3 regions of the Sodalis sp. RH20 genome follow, and region 1 is predicted to be linked to each of the others. Evidence: predicted binding sites of a transcription regulator. Region 1 holds the regulator's gene; each other region holds the start of a gene.
What was found. The regulator CRP, encoded in region 1, controls carbon source genes, mostly activating them, when cyclic AMP is high. The targets are predictions, from matches to a motif close to ATGTGANNNNNNTCACAT.
Positions count from the first base shown of each region.

Region 1 (4,676 bases):
TTCAACCAAGCGTAGGGTTACCATGTCGACAAAACACCCCATTATTGCCGTTACCGGTTCCAGCGGTGCGGGCACCACCACCACCAGCCTGGCGTTTCGTAAAATATTCCAGCAGTTGAATATCCACGCCGCCGAACTGGAGGGTGACAGCTTTCATCACTTTACCCGGCCGGAAATGGATATGGCGATCCGCAAGGCGCGGGATTTAGGGCGCCATATCAGCTACTTTGGTCCGGACGCGAATAACTTTGGCCTGTTGGAGCATACGTTTCATCAGTATGGCGATACCGGCCGCGGCCAGTCGCGTAAATATCTGCATACGTATGACGAGGCGGTGCCGTATAACCAGATCCCCGGTACCTTTACGCCCTGGCAGGCGTTGCCGGAACCGACGGACGTGTTATTTTACGAGGGGCTGCACGGCGGCGTGGTAACCGATAGCCATGACGTGGCGAAGCACGTGGATTTGCTGGTGGGCGTGGTGCCCATCGTCAACCTGGAGTGGATCCAGAAACTGGTGCGCGATACCGGCGAGCGGGGGCATTCGCGCGAGGCGGTGATGGATTCGGTGGTGAGGTCGATGGAGGATTATATTAACTACATCACGCCGCAGTTTTCCCGCACCCATATCAATTTCCAGCGGGTGCCGACCGTCGACACGTCGAACCCTTTCGCCGCCAAGGCGATTCCCTCACTTGACGAAAGTTTTGTCGTTATTCATTTCCGTAGCCTGGCGCATATCGACCTGCCTTACCTGCTGGCGATGCTGCAAGGCTCCTTTATTTCCAATATTAATACGCTGGTGGTGCCCGGGGGCAAGATGGGGCTGGCGATGGAGCTGATAATGGGGCCGCTGGTACAGCAGTTGCTGGAAGGAAAGGAAATTAAGTAAACTCGAGGCATCGGGCGGGAACACCACGCCCGATTCGGCCCCATCGGCATGCTTTCCCTTGAACACGCCAGGATTCGCTGCGGTGTTGGCGGGCCTAGCATACCCTGGGGCGCTCGGTCGGGCGGGAACACCACGCCCGATTCGACCCCATCGGCATGCTCTCCCTTAAACACGCCAGGATTCGCTGCGGTGTTGGCGGGCCTAGCATACCGTGGGGCGCTCGGTCGGGCGGGAACACCACGCCCGATTCGACCCCATCGGCATGCTCTCCCTGGAACACGCCAGGATTCGCTGCGGTGTTGGCGGGCCTAGCATACCGTGGGGCGCTCGGTCGGGCGGGAACACCACGCCCGATTCGACCCCATCGGCATGCTCTCCCTTGAACACGCCGGGTTTGAGCGCGGTGTTGGCGGGCATACCGTGCCATGGGGCGCTCGGTCGGGCAGAGAAACCATGCCCGATTCGACCCCATTGGCGCGCTCTCCCTTGAACACGCCGGGTTTGAGCGCGGTGTTGGCGGGCATACCGTGCCATGGGGCGCTCGGTCGGGCAGAGAAACCATGCCCGATTCGACCCCATTGGCGCGCTCTCCCTTGAACACGCCGGGTTGGAGTGCGGTGACGGCGGGACGGTTAGGCGGCGGGGGCGTGGTGTTCGTCGCGCACTTCAAAGCTGTGGGTCATATTGACCGACGCGCCGAGCATCAGTGAGACCGAGCAGTATTTTTCCGCCGATAGCGTCACCGCCCGCTCCACCGCCTTGTCGGTCAGCCCGGCGCCGGTGACGATAAAATGCAGGTTGATATGGGTAAACAGGCGCGGCGCCTCGTCGCGGCGCTCGGAGGTGAGTTTGACCTCGCAGTCCCGGACGTCCTGCCGCGCTTTGTGTAAAATCGATACCACATCAATGGCGCTGCAGCCGCCGACCGACATCAATACCATTTCCATTGGGCTGGGCGCTTTTTCGCCCGCGTTCCCATCCATCAAAACCTGGTGGCCCGAGGCGGATTCGCCCATGAAAGACAACCCTTCTACCCATTTGACCCGTGCCTGCATTATGATACTCCTGATGAAAAGCTTTCCAGCAGACTACATTTTTGTTGGAAAACTGGCAATGTTACTGAACATACTTCATGCTGAAGCAAGACAACAGAAGACACTGCTTCAAACCTATGCTAAAAACAAGGCTGGATCGGCCTCATGATAATGAAAGGGCAAGAGATCGATCGGAACATCACATTACCAGACCCTAATAAGTTCCCTTACGTCGCTCCGTTTAAACGCGGAGTCAGAGTGAATAATACAAGCGCCGTAACAGGGAATACGATGTCCCGAACCTGGGATAGCGATGACAAAAGAGGATAACAGCGAATGGTTCTCGGCAAACCGCAAACAGACCCGACTCTCGAATGGTTCCTGTCTCATTGCCATATTCATAAGTATCCATCGAAGAGTACACTTATACATCAGGGTGAAAAGGCTGAAACGCTTTACTACATCGTTAAGGGCGCCGTGGCGGTGCTGATTAAGGATGAAGAAGGCAAAGAGATGATTCTCTCCTATCTTAACCAGGGAGATTTCATCGGTGAGCTCGGCCTATTCGAGGAAGGTCAGGAACGCAGTGCCTGGGTACGGGCGAAAACCGCCTGTGAAGTCGCCGAGATTTCGTATAAAAAATTCCGGCAGCTGATTCAGGTGAATCCGGATATCCTGATGCGCCTGTCGGCGCAAATGGCCAGTCGTTTACAGGTAACGTCGGAAAAAGTCGGCAACCTGGCATTCCTGGACGTTACCGGACGCATAGCGCAAACCCTGTTGAACCTGGCGAAACAACCCGACGCCATGACCCACCCCGACGGCATGCAGATAAAAATCACCCGTCAGGAAATCGGCCAGATTGTCGGCTGTTCCCGCGAGACGGTAGGACGTATTCTTAAAATGCTCGAAGATCAAAATCTTATATCCGCGCACGGTAAAACCATTGTTGTTTACGGCACGCGCTGATAGCCCCGTTATACAGGCGTGGTGCTTCGTACCACGCTTTTTTTGCTGACAGTATGTGGCGCCGGTTAATCTACCACCCTGAAGTAAACTATGCCCTGCGGCAAACCATCGTGCTATGCCTGCCGGTGGCCGCCGGCCTGTTATTCGGCAGCTTGCAAAACGGCCTGCTGTTTTCGTTGGTCCCTGCCTGCTGCAATATCGCCGGCCTCGATACCCTGCATAAACGGTTTTTCAAGCGCCTGGCCGTCGGCGGTGCGCTGTTCGCGCTGAGCAGCGTGCTGATCCAGGTGCTGTTGGCCGTGCCGGTGCCGTTGCCCTTGGTGATGCTCGGCCTGGCGCTGCTGTTCGGCGTTACCGGTGAAATCAGCCCGCTGCACGGCCGTTTATTGCCCGCCGCGCTTATCGCCGCCATCTTTACCCTGGGCCTGGCCGGCAATGTGCCGCCCGTCGTGCCGCCGCTGCTGTATATTGCCGGCACCGCCTGGTACGGACTGTTCAACGCCCTGTGGTTCCGGTTGTGGAAGGAGCAGCCGATGCGGGAATCTCTTAGCCTGCTGTATCGGGAGCTGGCGGATTATATCGAGGCGAAATATACCCTGCTGACACAGCATACCGATCCGGAAACCGCCCTGCCGCCGCTGTTTGCCCGCCAGCAGGCGGTGATTGATCTGATTGCCCAGGTATACCAGCAGCTTTATATGCTGTCGGCCAATGATCAGCTGCAGTACAAACGCCTGCTGCGTTCTTTCCAGGTGGCGCTGGATTTGCAGGAGCATATCGCCGTCAGCCTGCACCAGCCGGACGAAGTACAAAAACTGGTGGCGCAAAGCCACGCCGAGGCGGTTATCCGCTATAACGCCCGGTTGATTGCCGCGCGGTTGCGGGTACTGGCGGATGATATTCTCTATCACCGGCAGCCGGGGCGTTTTAACATGGCCACCGCGCTGTCGGCCCTGGAAAAAATTGCCGACCGGCATCCGGATAATCCGGTCGGACAGTTTTGTTATTACCATTTCAGCCGTATCGCCCGGCTGCTGCGTACCCAGCGCCCGCTTTACCGCCGCGACCTGATGGCCGACAACCAGCAGCGGCTGTCGTTTTGGCATGCGCTGGTCAGCTACTGTTCCTTTAAATCCATGGCGCTGCGCAGCGCGGCAAGGCTTGGGATTATGCTGGCCATCGGCAGCAGCCTGGGGCTGGTATTGGATCTCCCCAAACCCTACTGGATTTTAATGACGGTGATGTTTGTCAGCCAGAACGGCTATAACGCCACCCGGGTGCGGATCCAGCATCGGGCCCTGGGCACGTTGGCGGGGTTGGTGATTGCCGCCGGCACGCTGCAATTCAGGCTGAGCGACGGCACGGTATTGCTGTGCATGTTGTTCCTGACGCTGGCGTCTTACCTGGTGTTGCGCAAAAATTACGGCCTGGCGATGATCGGCATGACGGTGACCGCGGTGTATACGTTGCAGCTACTGTCGCTGAACGGCGCGCATTTCCTGGTGCCCAGGCTGGTGGATACGCTGATCGGCTGTATGCTGGCGTTCGGCGGCATGCTGTGGTTATGGCCGCAGTGGCAAAGCGGTATGCTGCGCAAAAACGCCCATCTGGCGCTGGAGCGGGACCAGGACGCGCTGCGACTGCTGCTGCAACCCGCCCCCGAGCCGGCGGCGCTGGCCTACGCGCGCATGAAGGTCAACCAGGCGCACAACGCGCTGTTTACGTCGCTTAGCCAGGCGATGCGGGAACCGGCGTTTAATTCGCGCTATCTGACCGATATG
Region 1 is NZ_CP178733.1:5,378,884-5,383,559, reverse strand. Features, by position in the region: gene ACL2XM_RS24450 (phosphoribulokinase) at 23-892, shown strand; gene ACL2XM_RS24445 (OsmC family protein) at 1,525-1,947, opposite strand; gene ACL2XM_RS24440 (hypothetical protein) at 1,907-2,095, shown strand; gene crp (cAMP-activated global transcriptional regulator CRP) at 2,263-2,895, shown strand; gene ACL2XM_RS24430 (YccS/YhfK family putative transporter) at 2,949-4,676, shown strand, end outside.

Region 2 (4,676 bases), 800 kb from region 1:
ACCACAACGGCTACTGTTTAACATGTTAAGCGCGGGACAAGGCTATGCGGAGCATGGCATCGGTCAAGACGCGATTGCGTTTATGTATATTTCGTCAAAAAAGGATAAGTCTTTTAGACAGAAGCGAATATCTTTAGATATCTCAGTCGGTCTGCAAGAACAGGATTACCGGGATTATATTGAAAAGAATTGCCATATCAGGACCAAAACCAACCAAGGGAAAGTATTGGGGGATAGTCTGCTTGTCACCGGCGAATATATCAGGAATCCCGTTCGTGGTTTCGCCGAAAAACTTAAGGAGTGGATCTGGGGTAATGGTGAACTTTCTGAAATAGGAGCCATACTGTTTGAAGTTGTCAATCTTGGTCATGACATCATTTTCGGGATTTACACTATTGGCGCGTACCCGATTATAAAATATACTTCGGCAAAAGCCTTGTCTGTATCAGGCCATTCCATCAATGGTGACAGCAACTGCGTCAGGAACGAATTTTCGGCTGAGGAAATGGCCAATCTGCTGTTCAATACCGAGGTTGGCATTACCGACCGCAGGGCTTTTTCAAATCCACTGTTACATCACAAACCACGGGAATTGCAAAAGGCTAATGCCTTTGATCCAGACGGGGTATTTGTTCACGAAAAATATCCGACCGGTATCAATACTGTCAAACATCTTGCCGTTGACCTGGATGGCGCCATCCAGCGTGTTCGGCAAACAGAAGCGGGTGAATACATTATTCCAACTGGGCAGCAGGGTAATAACGCTAAAACTGGCCGGAAAGTTTTTTATGACGCGATAAATGATAAGATCCATATCGACGGAGATGTGCCTGAAGGGCAGGGAGTTGATTATACAGTACAAAACGGTAAGAAATTTATTAAATTATATGGCGAGAATTATGAACTTAAGTATAGCGCGGGGAAAAGAACGCACGAAGTGAAATTGCGGAACCATGACGGAACGGAATCCCGGATTCCGGTATATCATGAAAAAATCAGCCATTCTTGGCATCTTGGCACACACAATAACAAACCTGCCTTCACGTTTAGACAAGAGAAAAGAATTAAGTCGTTCAAGGTGAGGTTTGACGGCGCCTATGAATATATTCAGGTTGATAACCTTAATCCCAAACACTATGGTGCCGGTAAAATTATTGAAGTCAGGTCAAAAGACACAATGGCTATGGGTGATAATGTCATAATGAGGGTGGTTGAGCTGAAGGGAGAATTAGTGCCTGTGCGCGCGGCGGTAGTGCCCAAAAGAGGCCTTAAATATGAAATTTTTAATCGGGCTATGCCTGGCCGGCGCGGCCATCCCGTCGAGTTTGACGGTCGCCGCTGGTTGTTTGAAGCGCCGACGTCAATCCATGTCGCCAAAACGCTGCGACGCGCCATTGCCAAGGATATTGTCGGGGAGAGCGTCAACGCGTTCGATTTGTCCACGCCTGATAAGCTTGGCCTGCGCTGGGATATAAATAATAATTCATATCTGAAAATTAAAAATAAATATTTTAAAGTGAAAAGATATCCGCAAACCGCATACAAGTTTTTTCTGATGAATAATCATCGAAAAATCAACCTTCGCTTCAAGAAAAATAAATTTCATGTCGAAAATTTTAGGGAAAGGATTAACGATCTCCTTAAGATTGGCATGAGCGGCCGGGGGGGACTCAGGCCGCGTAAGCATGCTGTGGATATTCTCAAGGACCTGGATGGGTTCGACCTTGAACAGGCCAAAACACTGCTGTCTCAATACCATTTCCCCCAGGAGGGACTGTTTAACGAATATTCGTTTGCCTTGCATATTGAACAGTTTAGTGAAATTCCTCCCTGGGCAAAACGGTTTAAAATTGATGAAAGCGCCGTCAATGTGGCGCCGGCGCAAGGGCGGAAAGTGCCTGTGTTTGATCCCGATGACGAATCCGTTAACCTTGAACTCCTGCTCGGTACGCAGATTGGTGAAGGTGATTACGGTATCGTTTTCCAGGATGGCCAGGATCCCAATTGGTATATCAAGATGATGCGCCCACATCCGGATGGCGACGCCGATATAGATATTGAAATGTTGGCGGAAAAGGAGGCTGAAAGCTTTCGTTTATATTATGGCCCGGAATCGGCAAAGGTATTTGCTGATAATGATGGTAATTTTTATAACAGAATGTACAAAATTCCCGGCATAACGTTAGATTCACTTCCCGAGGGCTCCCTGCCGCACGATGCAGTTGAACGCTTTGTCGATATGCTGGAAAAACTAAATAATGTCAATATGATACACGCTGATCTCCATGGGGCGAATATGTTGTGGGATGCAGAAAGTGAAATGTTTTTCCCCATTGATATCATTGATATTAAAAAAGATTTTTTTCGCAGCGGCAACGACTATAAACACAGTCTAAACATGCGTGGCGAAGAAAGATGGGACGATGTGATTTATGAGATCAAACAAAAGATGGCGCCCTGAGGCCATGGCAAGGATGCGGCCGCTCTTTATCCGGCGATAATGAACAACGCGCCGGTGGTCACGCCAGCCGCCGCCGTGCCGCCTGGTCCAGCGAAACGTTTCGATGGCGATCACATTTTTGATGTTTCCCGCTTGTGGCTTGGCCCGTTTGTGATTATTTTCAGCCCAGCGAAACGTTTCGCTGGGAGGATCTGCCAATGAAAAAAGGATTACTGCTCAACGCCGAGGTTTCCGCGTTGATTTCCCGCTTGGGGCATACCGATGAAATCGTCATTGCCGATGCCGGGTTGCCCATACCCGCGACAGCCGCCAGGATCGATCTGGCGTTGACCCAGGGCGTGCCGGGCTTTTTACAGGTGTTCGACGTCGTGGCCAGTGAGATGCAGGTGGAAAGGGCGATAATCGCCAGCGAAATGGCCGCCCATAATCCCGCGCTGCACCAGGCGTTGCTGGCCGGGCTGTCCCAGCTGGAGCAAGCGCAGGGCAATACCATCGTCATCGACTATATCAGCCATCAGGCATTCAAAGCGCAGACCGCCCACAGCCGGGCCGTTATTCGCAGCGGGGAGTGCTCGCCCTTCGCCAACGTTATCCTCTGCTCCGGCGTCACCTTCTGAGGCATTTATGCAACCCTTACTGCAACTGAGCGGGATAGACAAGTCGTTTCCGGGCGTCAAAGCGCTTTCCGGCGCGGCGCTGACCGTGTATCCCGGCCGCGTGATGGCGCTGGTGGGGGAGAACGGCGCCGGTAAATCCACCATGATGAAGGTGTTGACCGGGATTTACAGCAAGGATGCCGGTACGCTCATATTTATGGGAAAGGAAGTTGCCTTCAGCGGCCCCAAGGCGTCGCAGGAGGCCGGTATCGGTATCATCCATCAGGAACTTAACCTGATCCCTGAACTGACGATCGCCGAAAATATCTTCCTGGGGCGCGAATTCCTTAACCGTATCGGCGGCATCGACTGGAAGCGGATGTATCGCGAAGCGGACCGACTCCTGGGCCGCCTGAACCTGGGCTATAGCAGCCACCGGTTGGTGGGGGAATTATCGATTGGCGATCAGCAGATGGTGGAAATCGCCAAGGTAATCAGCTTTAAGTCGCAGGTGATCATCATGGACGAGCCCACCGATGCGTTAACCGATACGGAAACGGCATCGCTGTTCAGTGTGATAAACGAACTGAAGCAGCAGGGGTGCGGCATTGTCTATATCTCCCATCGGCTAAAGGAAATTTTCGAGATCTGCGACGATGTCACGGTGATGCGCGACGGGCAGTTTATTGCCGAACGGCCGGTAAACGAGCTGCAGGAAGACAGGCTGATTGAAATGATGGTGGGCCGCCGCCTGGAGGAACAGTATCCGCGCGTCACACAGCGTCCGGGCGAGGAGCGCCTGCTGGTCAGCCACCTGTCGGGCCCCGGGGTGCATGACGTCAGTTTCTCCCTACGCCAGGGGGAAATCCTGGGCTGCGCCGGGCTGATGGGCGCCGGCCGTACCGAACTGATGAAAACCCTCTATGGCGCCGCCAGGCGCACCGGCGGCAGCGTGACGCTCGACGGACGTGCCGTGGTCGCCAGGTCGCCCCAGGACGGGCTTGCCAACGGCATTGTCTATATTTCCGAGGATCGCAAGCGCGACGGACTGGTGCTGGGCATGTCGGTAAAGGAAAACATGACTTTAACCGCCCTGCGCTACTTTAGCCATCAGGCCGGTTGGCTGAAACACGCCGACGAGCGGGTGGCTGTCGGGGATTTTATCCGTTTATTTAATATCAAAACGCCGTCGATGGAGCAGCCTATCGGCCTGCTGTCCGGTGGCAACCAGCAAAAAGTCGCCATTGCGCGCGGCCTGATGACACGCCCTAAGGTGCTGATCCTGGATGAGCCGACCCGGGGCGTCGACGTGGGCGCCAAGAAAGAGATTTACCAGTTGATCAACCAGTTTAAACAGGAAGGGCTCTCCATCATCCTGGTGTCCTCCGAGATGCCGGAGGTCCTTGGCATGAGCGATCGCGTCATGGTGATGCATGAAGGCCGCTTAAGCGGCATATTCCCCATCGAACAGGCCACCCAGGAAGTGCTGATGGCCGCGGCCGTCGGCAAGCTTTATCGTACCCAGCAGGAGAATCAGTAATGAATTCCCGGACTATCCCCGTTAAACGCGGCATCAGCAAAGCCTGGCTGCTGGAGCAAAAATCGTTGATTGCGCTGCT
Region 2 is NZ_CP178733.1:4,582,706-4,587,381, reverse strand. Features, by position in the region: gene ACL2XM_RS20900 (hypothetical protein) at 1-2,461, shown strand, start outside; gene rbsD (D-ribose pyranase) at 2,659-3,078, shown strand; gene rbsA (ribose ABC transporter ATP-binding protein RbsA) at 3,086-4,597, shown strand; gene rbsC (ribose ABC transporter permease) at 4,597-4,676, shown strand, end outside.
Region 2: a site for CRP is predicted at 2,560-2,577, ahead of rbsD (D-ribose pyranase). Genes of this name have one in related genera too.

Region 3 (4,676 bases), 1.8 Mb from region 1:
GTCCGGCCTATTGGCGCGGCGCGATACCGGCCGAATTCAGCTATCTGATGAAAAAACCGGGCTACTATCTTGCCGAGGAAGAGTATGTCAAAGCGTTGCGCGAACAGCTGGGGCTGGGGGAATTTCATCGCTTCCCGCTGACGTATATCATGGAAGCCGCCGACGATATTTCTTATTGCATCGCCGATCTCGAAGATGCGGTGGAAAAAAAGATCTTTACCGTCGAACAGCTTTATAACTACCTGCAACAAGAATGGGGCGGCGTGGAAAAAGGCGATTTATTTGAAAAGGTGGTCGGCCAGGCATTCGATAAGATAATGCGCAACCAGGGGCTGCGCAGCGGCGATCAGTTTTTTATGTATTTGCGGGTAAATACCGTGGCACGGCTGGTGCCCCATGCGGCAAAACGGTTTCTCGATAATCTGTCGCCGATATTCGACGGATGCTTTAACCAGGCGCTGCTGGAAGATTCCAGTCCAGCTTACCGCTTATTGAAAATATTCAAAGGCGTGGCCTTCAAACATGTGTTCAACCATCCGGAAGTAGAACAGCTGGAATTACAGGGCTACCGGGTTATCAGCGGCCTGCTGGAAATCTACAACCCCCTGCTGGATATGCCGCTGGCGGCGTTTCGCGAGCTGGCGGCGCAGGATGACCACCGGGACTACATGATCCCCACCCGCCTGTTTCATAAATTATCCACCAAACATCGTCTGGCTTATGGTGAAGCGGTAGCCGGGTTAAATCGCTACCCGTCGCGCCAGCAGCCCATGATGGAATTTTATTATCGGGCGCGTTTAATTCAGGACTATATTAGCGGCATGACCGATCTTTATGCCTGGGATGAATACCGCCGCTTAATGGCCGCGGAGTAAGTCAGGGTTAGCGCAGTATTTGTAAATACGCCCAATACTTTTTTACCATTATGGTTTTTTTGCTACTGAACTTCGGGTTATTTGATTAATCTCACAGATACGACCACAGCAATGGGTCCGCATCATTACCTGATACTTACAGTTGAGACAATGTTAAATGAAAAAAACTTCTTTGGTCCTGAGTGCGCTGGCATTGTGTCTGGGTGTGGCGCTGGCGCCTGTTTCATTGTATGCGGCGGAAACCGCCTCGACCAATCAGCAGCTCCCAAGCCTGGCGCCGATGCTGGAAAAAGTCATGCCATCGGTGGTCAGCATCAGCGTCGAAGGCAGCACCGCCGTCAGTTCGGCGCGCGTGCCCGAGCAGTTCCAGCAGTTCTTTGGCCAGGATTCCCCGCTGTGCCAGGAAGGGTCGCCTTTCCAGGCGTCGCCCCTGTGCCAGGGCGGCGATGAGGACGGCGGCGGCGACGGCGAGGGCAATACCCCGCCGGCCAAGGAAAAATTCATGGCGCTGGGCGCGGGTGTGATTATCGATGCCCAGAAAGGCTACGTGGTGACCAACAATCATGTGGTCAACGACGCCACTAAAATCCAGGTGCAGCTGTATGACGGCCGCCGATTCGACGCCAAGATCATCGGCCGCGATCCCCGTTCCGATCTGGCGCTGGTGCAGCTGATCGACTTTAAAAACCTCACCGCCATCAAGATGGCCGATTCGGACCAGCTGCGGGTCGGCGATTATACCGTGGCCATCGGCAACCCTTACGGCCTGGGGGAAACCGCCACCTCGGGTATTGTGTCCGCGCTGGGGCGCAGCGGGCTGAATATTGAAAACTATGAAAACTTTATCCAGACCGATGCCGCCATCAACCGGGGCAACTCGGGCGGGGCGCTGGTTAACCTCAACGGTGAGCTTATCGGCATCAATACCGCCATACTGGCGCCGGACGGCGGCAATATCGGTATCGGCTTCGCCATTCCCAGCAACATGGTGAAAAACCTGACGGCGCAGCTGGTGGCCTATGGCCAGGTCAGGCGCGGCGAAATCGGCATTCTCGGCACCGAGCTCAATCCGGAGCTGGCCAAGGCGATGAAAGTCGACGCCCAGCGCGGCGCGTTTGTCAGCCAGGTGATGCCTAAATCCGCCGCCGAAAAGGCCGGGGTGAAAGCCGGCGATGTCATCGTCACCATGAACGGCCGGCCCATCAACAGCTTTGCCGCGTTCCGGGCGGATGTCAGCTCGCAGCCGGTCGGCACCAAGGTCCAGCTCGGCCTGCTGCGCGACGGCAAGCCGGTAACCGTCGATGTGATCCTGGAGCAGAGCACCCAGCCGCAGCTTGATTCGGGCAATGTCTTTACCGGCATCGAAGGCGCGGAATTGAGCAACATGGATACCGGCGATCAGCAGGGCGTCAAGGTGGACAATGTCAAGGCGGGCAGCACCGCGGCGAAAGTCGGCCTGAAGAAGGGCGATATCATCCTGGGCGTCAACCAGCAGCCGGTGCAGAATATTGGCGAACTGCGTAAAATCCTGGATGCCAAGCCGCCGATACTGGCGTTAAACGTCAAACGCGGCGATACCACGCTTTACCTGCTGGCGCAGTAATTCCCCGCGTCCGGCTCTCGCCACCAAGACGGCGTCATCACGACGCCGTCTTTTTTTGCCCGAAAGAATGTGATATCCCGCACAAAATAAGCGAGCAAGATCACGCTTTGTGCTTCTGCACAATGTATGAGCGCCAACACCCGGGTATAATAGGGCAAAGGGCTTAACAGAACCGAGGCGGGGATGGCAACGTATCATCTTGATGCGAAATTGGCGCAAGAAATTGTGGCAAGAACGATGCAGATTATCGACAGCAATATCAACGTGATGGATGCGCGCGGCCGCATTATCGGCAGCGGCGATGAAGAGCGGGTCGGTGAACTGCACGAAGGCGCGTTATTGGCCCTGTCGCAGGCCCGGGTCGTGGATATCGACGACGGCGTGGCCCGGCATTTGCACGGGGTACGGCCCGGTATCAACCTCCCGCTGAAAATCGACGGCAATATCGTCGGCGTTATCGGCCTGACCGGCAATCCCAGTCAACTGCGGCAGTATGGCGAGCTGGTCTGCATGACGGCGGAAATGATGCTGGAGCAGGCGCGCTTGCTGCATATGCTGGCGCAGGACAGCCGGCTGCGCGAGGAACTGGTGCTGAATTTAATCCGCGCCGAGGAAGTCACGCCGGCGCTGATCGAATGGGCCCAGCGGCTGGGAATTGATATCAACCAGCCCAGGGTGGCGGCGGTGGTGGAGGTGGACAGCGGGCAGTTCGGCGTCGACAGCGCCATGGCGGAGCTGCAGCAGTTGCAAACGCTGCTCACCACGCCGGAGCGCGATAATTTGATCGCCATCGTATCGCTGACGGAAATGGTGGTGCTGAAACCCGCGCTGAACAGCCACGGGCGCTGGGATGCCGAAGAGCATCGCCGGCGGGTGGATACGCTGTTTTCGCGCATGACCGAAAGCAGCCGCCTGCGGGTACGTATCGCCCTGGGCAATTTTTTCCCCGGCGCCGGCGGTATTGCGCGCTCCTGGCGTACCGCGCGCACCACCATGTCGGTGGGCAAGCAGCGGCTGCCCGAGCAGCGCCGTTATTTTTATCCCGATCTGATGCTGCCGGTACTGCTCGACAGCCTGCGCGGCGGCTGGCAGGCCAGCGAGCTGGTGCGCCCGCTGGCAAAACTCAAGGCCATGGATAACAACGGCCTGCTGCGCCGCACGCTGATTGCCTGGTTTCGCCATAACGTTCAGCCCACGCCTACCTCCAAGGCGCTGTTTATCCACCGCAACACCCTGGAGTACCGCCTCAACCGCATTTCGGAAATGACCGGCCTGGATCTGGCCAATTTTGACGATCGGCTGCTGCTCTACGTGGCGCTGCAGCTGGATGACGAAGCCTGATCCCATCGTCCGCGGCCCACCCCATGTTGCCGGCAAACTCAGGGTACGGCCGGCCGTACCCTTGATGTGTTAACGCAGCATCGCCGGCCGTTTCCGGTCAAAGGTCCAGCCGGGAATCAGATACTGCATCGCCTGCGCGTCATTGCGCGCGCCGGACGGCATGCGCTTGTAAAGCTCATGCTGCCGTTCGATTTGCGCCATATCGATTTCCACGCCGAGCCCCGGTTTCCCGTTGAGTGTGATCGCGCCGTCGACGATTTGCAGCGGTTCTTTGGTCAGATGCTCGCCTTCCTGCCAAATCCAGTGGGTATCCAGCGCGGTGGGCTTACCGGGCGCGGCCGCGCCGACATGGATAAACATCGCCAGCGAAATATCAAAATGGTTATTGGAATGACAGCCCCAGGTCAGGCCCCATTCATCGCACAGCTGCGCCACGCGTATCGCGCCCTGCAGGGTCCAGAAATGCGGGTCGGCCAGCGGAATGTCGATGGCGTTAAGCTGTACCGCGTGGTTTAGCTCGCGCCAGTTGGTGGCAATCATATTGGTCGCCACCGGCAGCCCGGTGGCCCGTTTGAATTCCGCCATCACCTCGCGCCCGGAAAAGCCCTGCTCGGCGCCGCAGGGGTCCTCGGCATAGGCCAGCACGCCGCGCATATCCTGGCACAAATCGATGGCTTCCCTAAGCGACCAGGCGCCGTTGGGGTCGATGGTAATACGCGCGTCCGGAAACCGCCTGGCCAGCGCCGTCACGGTCTCTATTTCGCTGGCGCCGGCCAGCACGCCGCCCTTGAGTTTGAAATCCTTGAAGCCATAACGATCCTGCGCGGCTTCCGCCTGGCGCACCAGGGCGTCGGTGG
Region 3 is NZ_CP178733.1:3,601,880-3,606,555, reverse strand. Features, by position in the region: gene dgt (dGTPase) at 1-875, shown strand, start outside; gene degP (serine endoprotease DegP) at 1,033-2,478, shown strand; gene ACL2XM_RS16650 (CdaR family transcriptional regulator) at 2,662-3,819, shown strand; gene ACL2XM_RS16645 (enolase C-terminal domain-like protein) at 3,889-4,676, opposite strand, start outside.
Region 3: a site for CRP is predicted at 2,546-2,563, ahead of ACL2XM_RS16650 (CdaR family transcriptional regulator). Genes of this name have one in related genera too.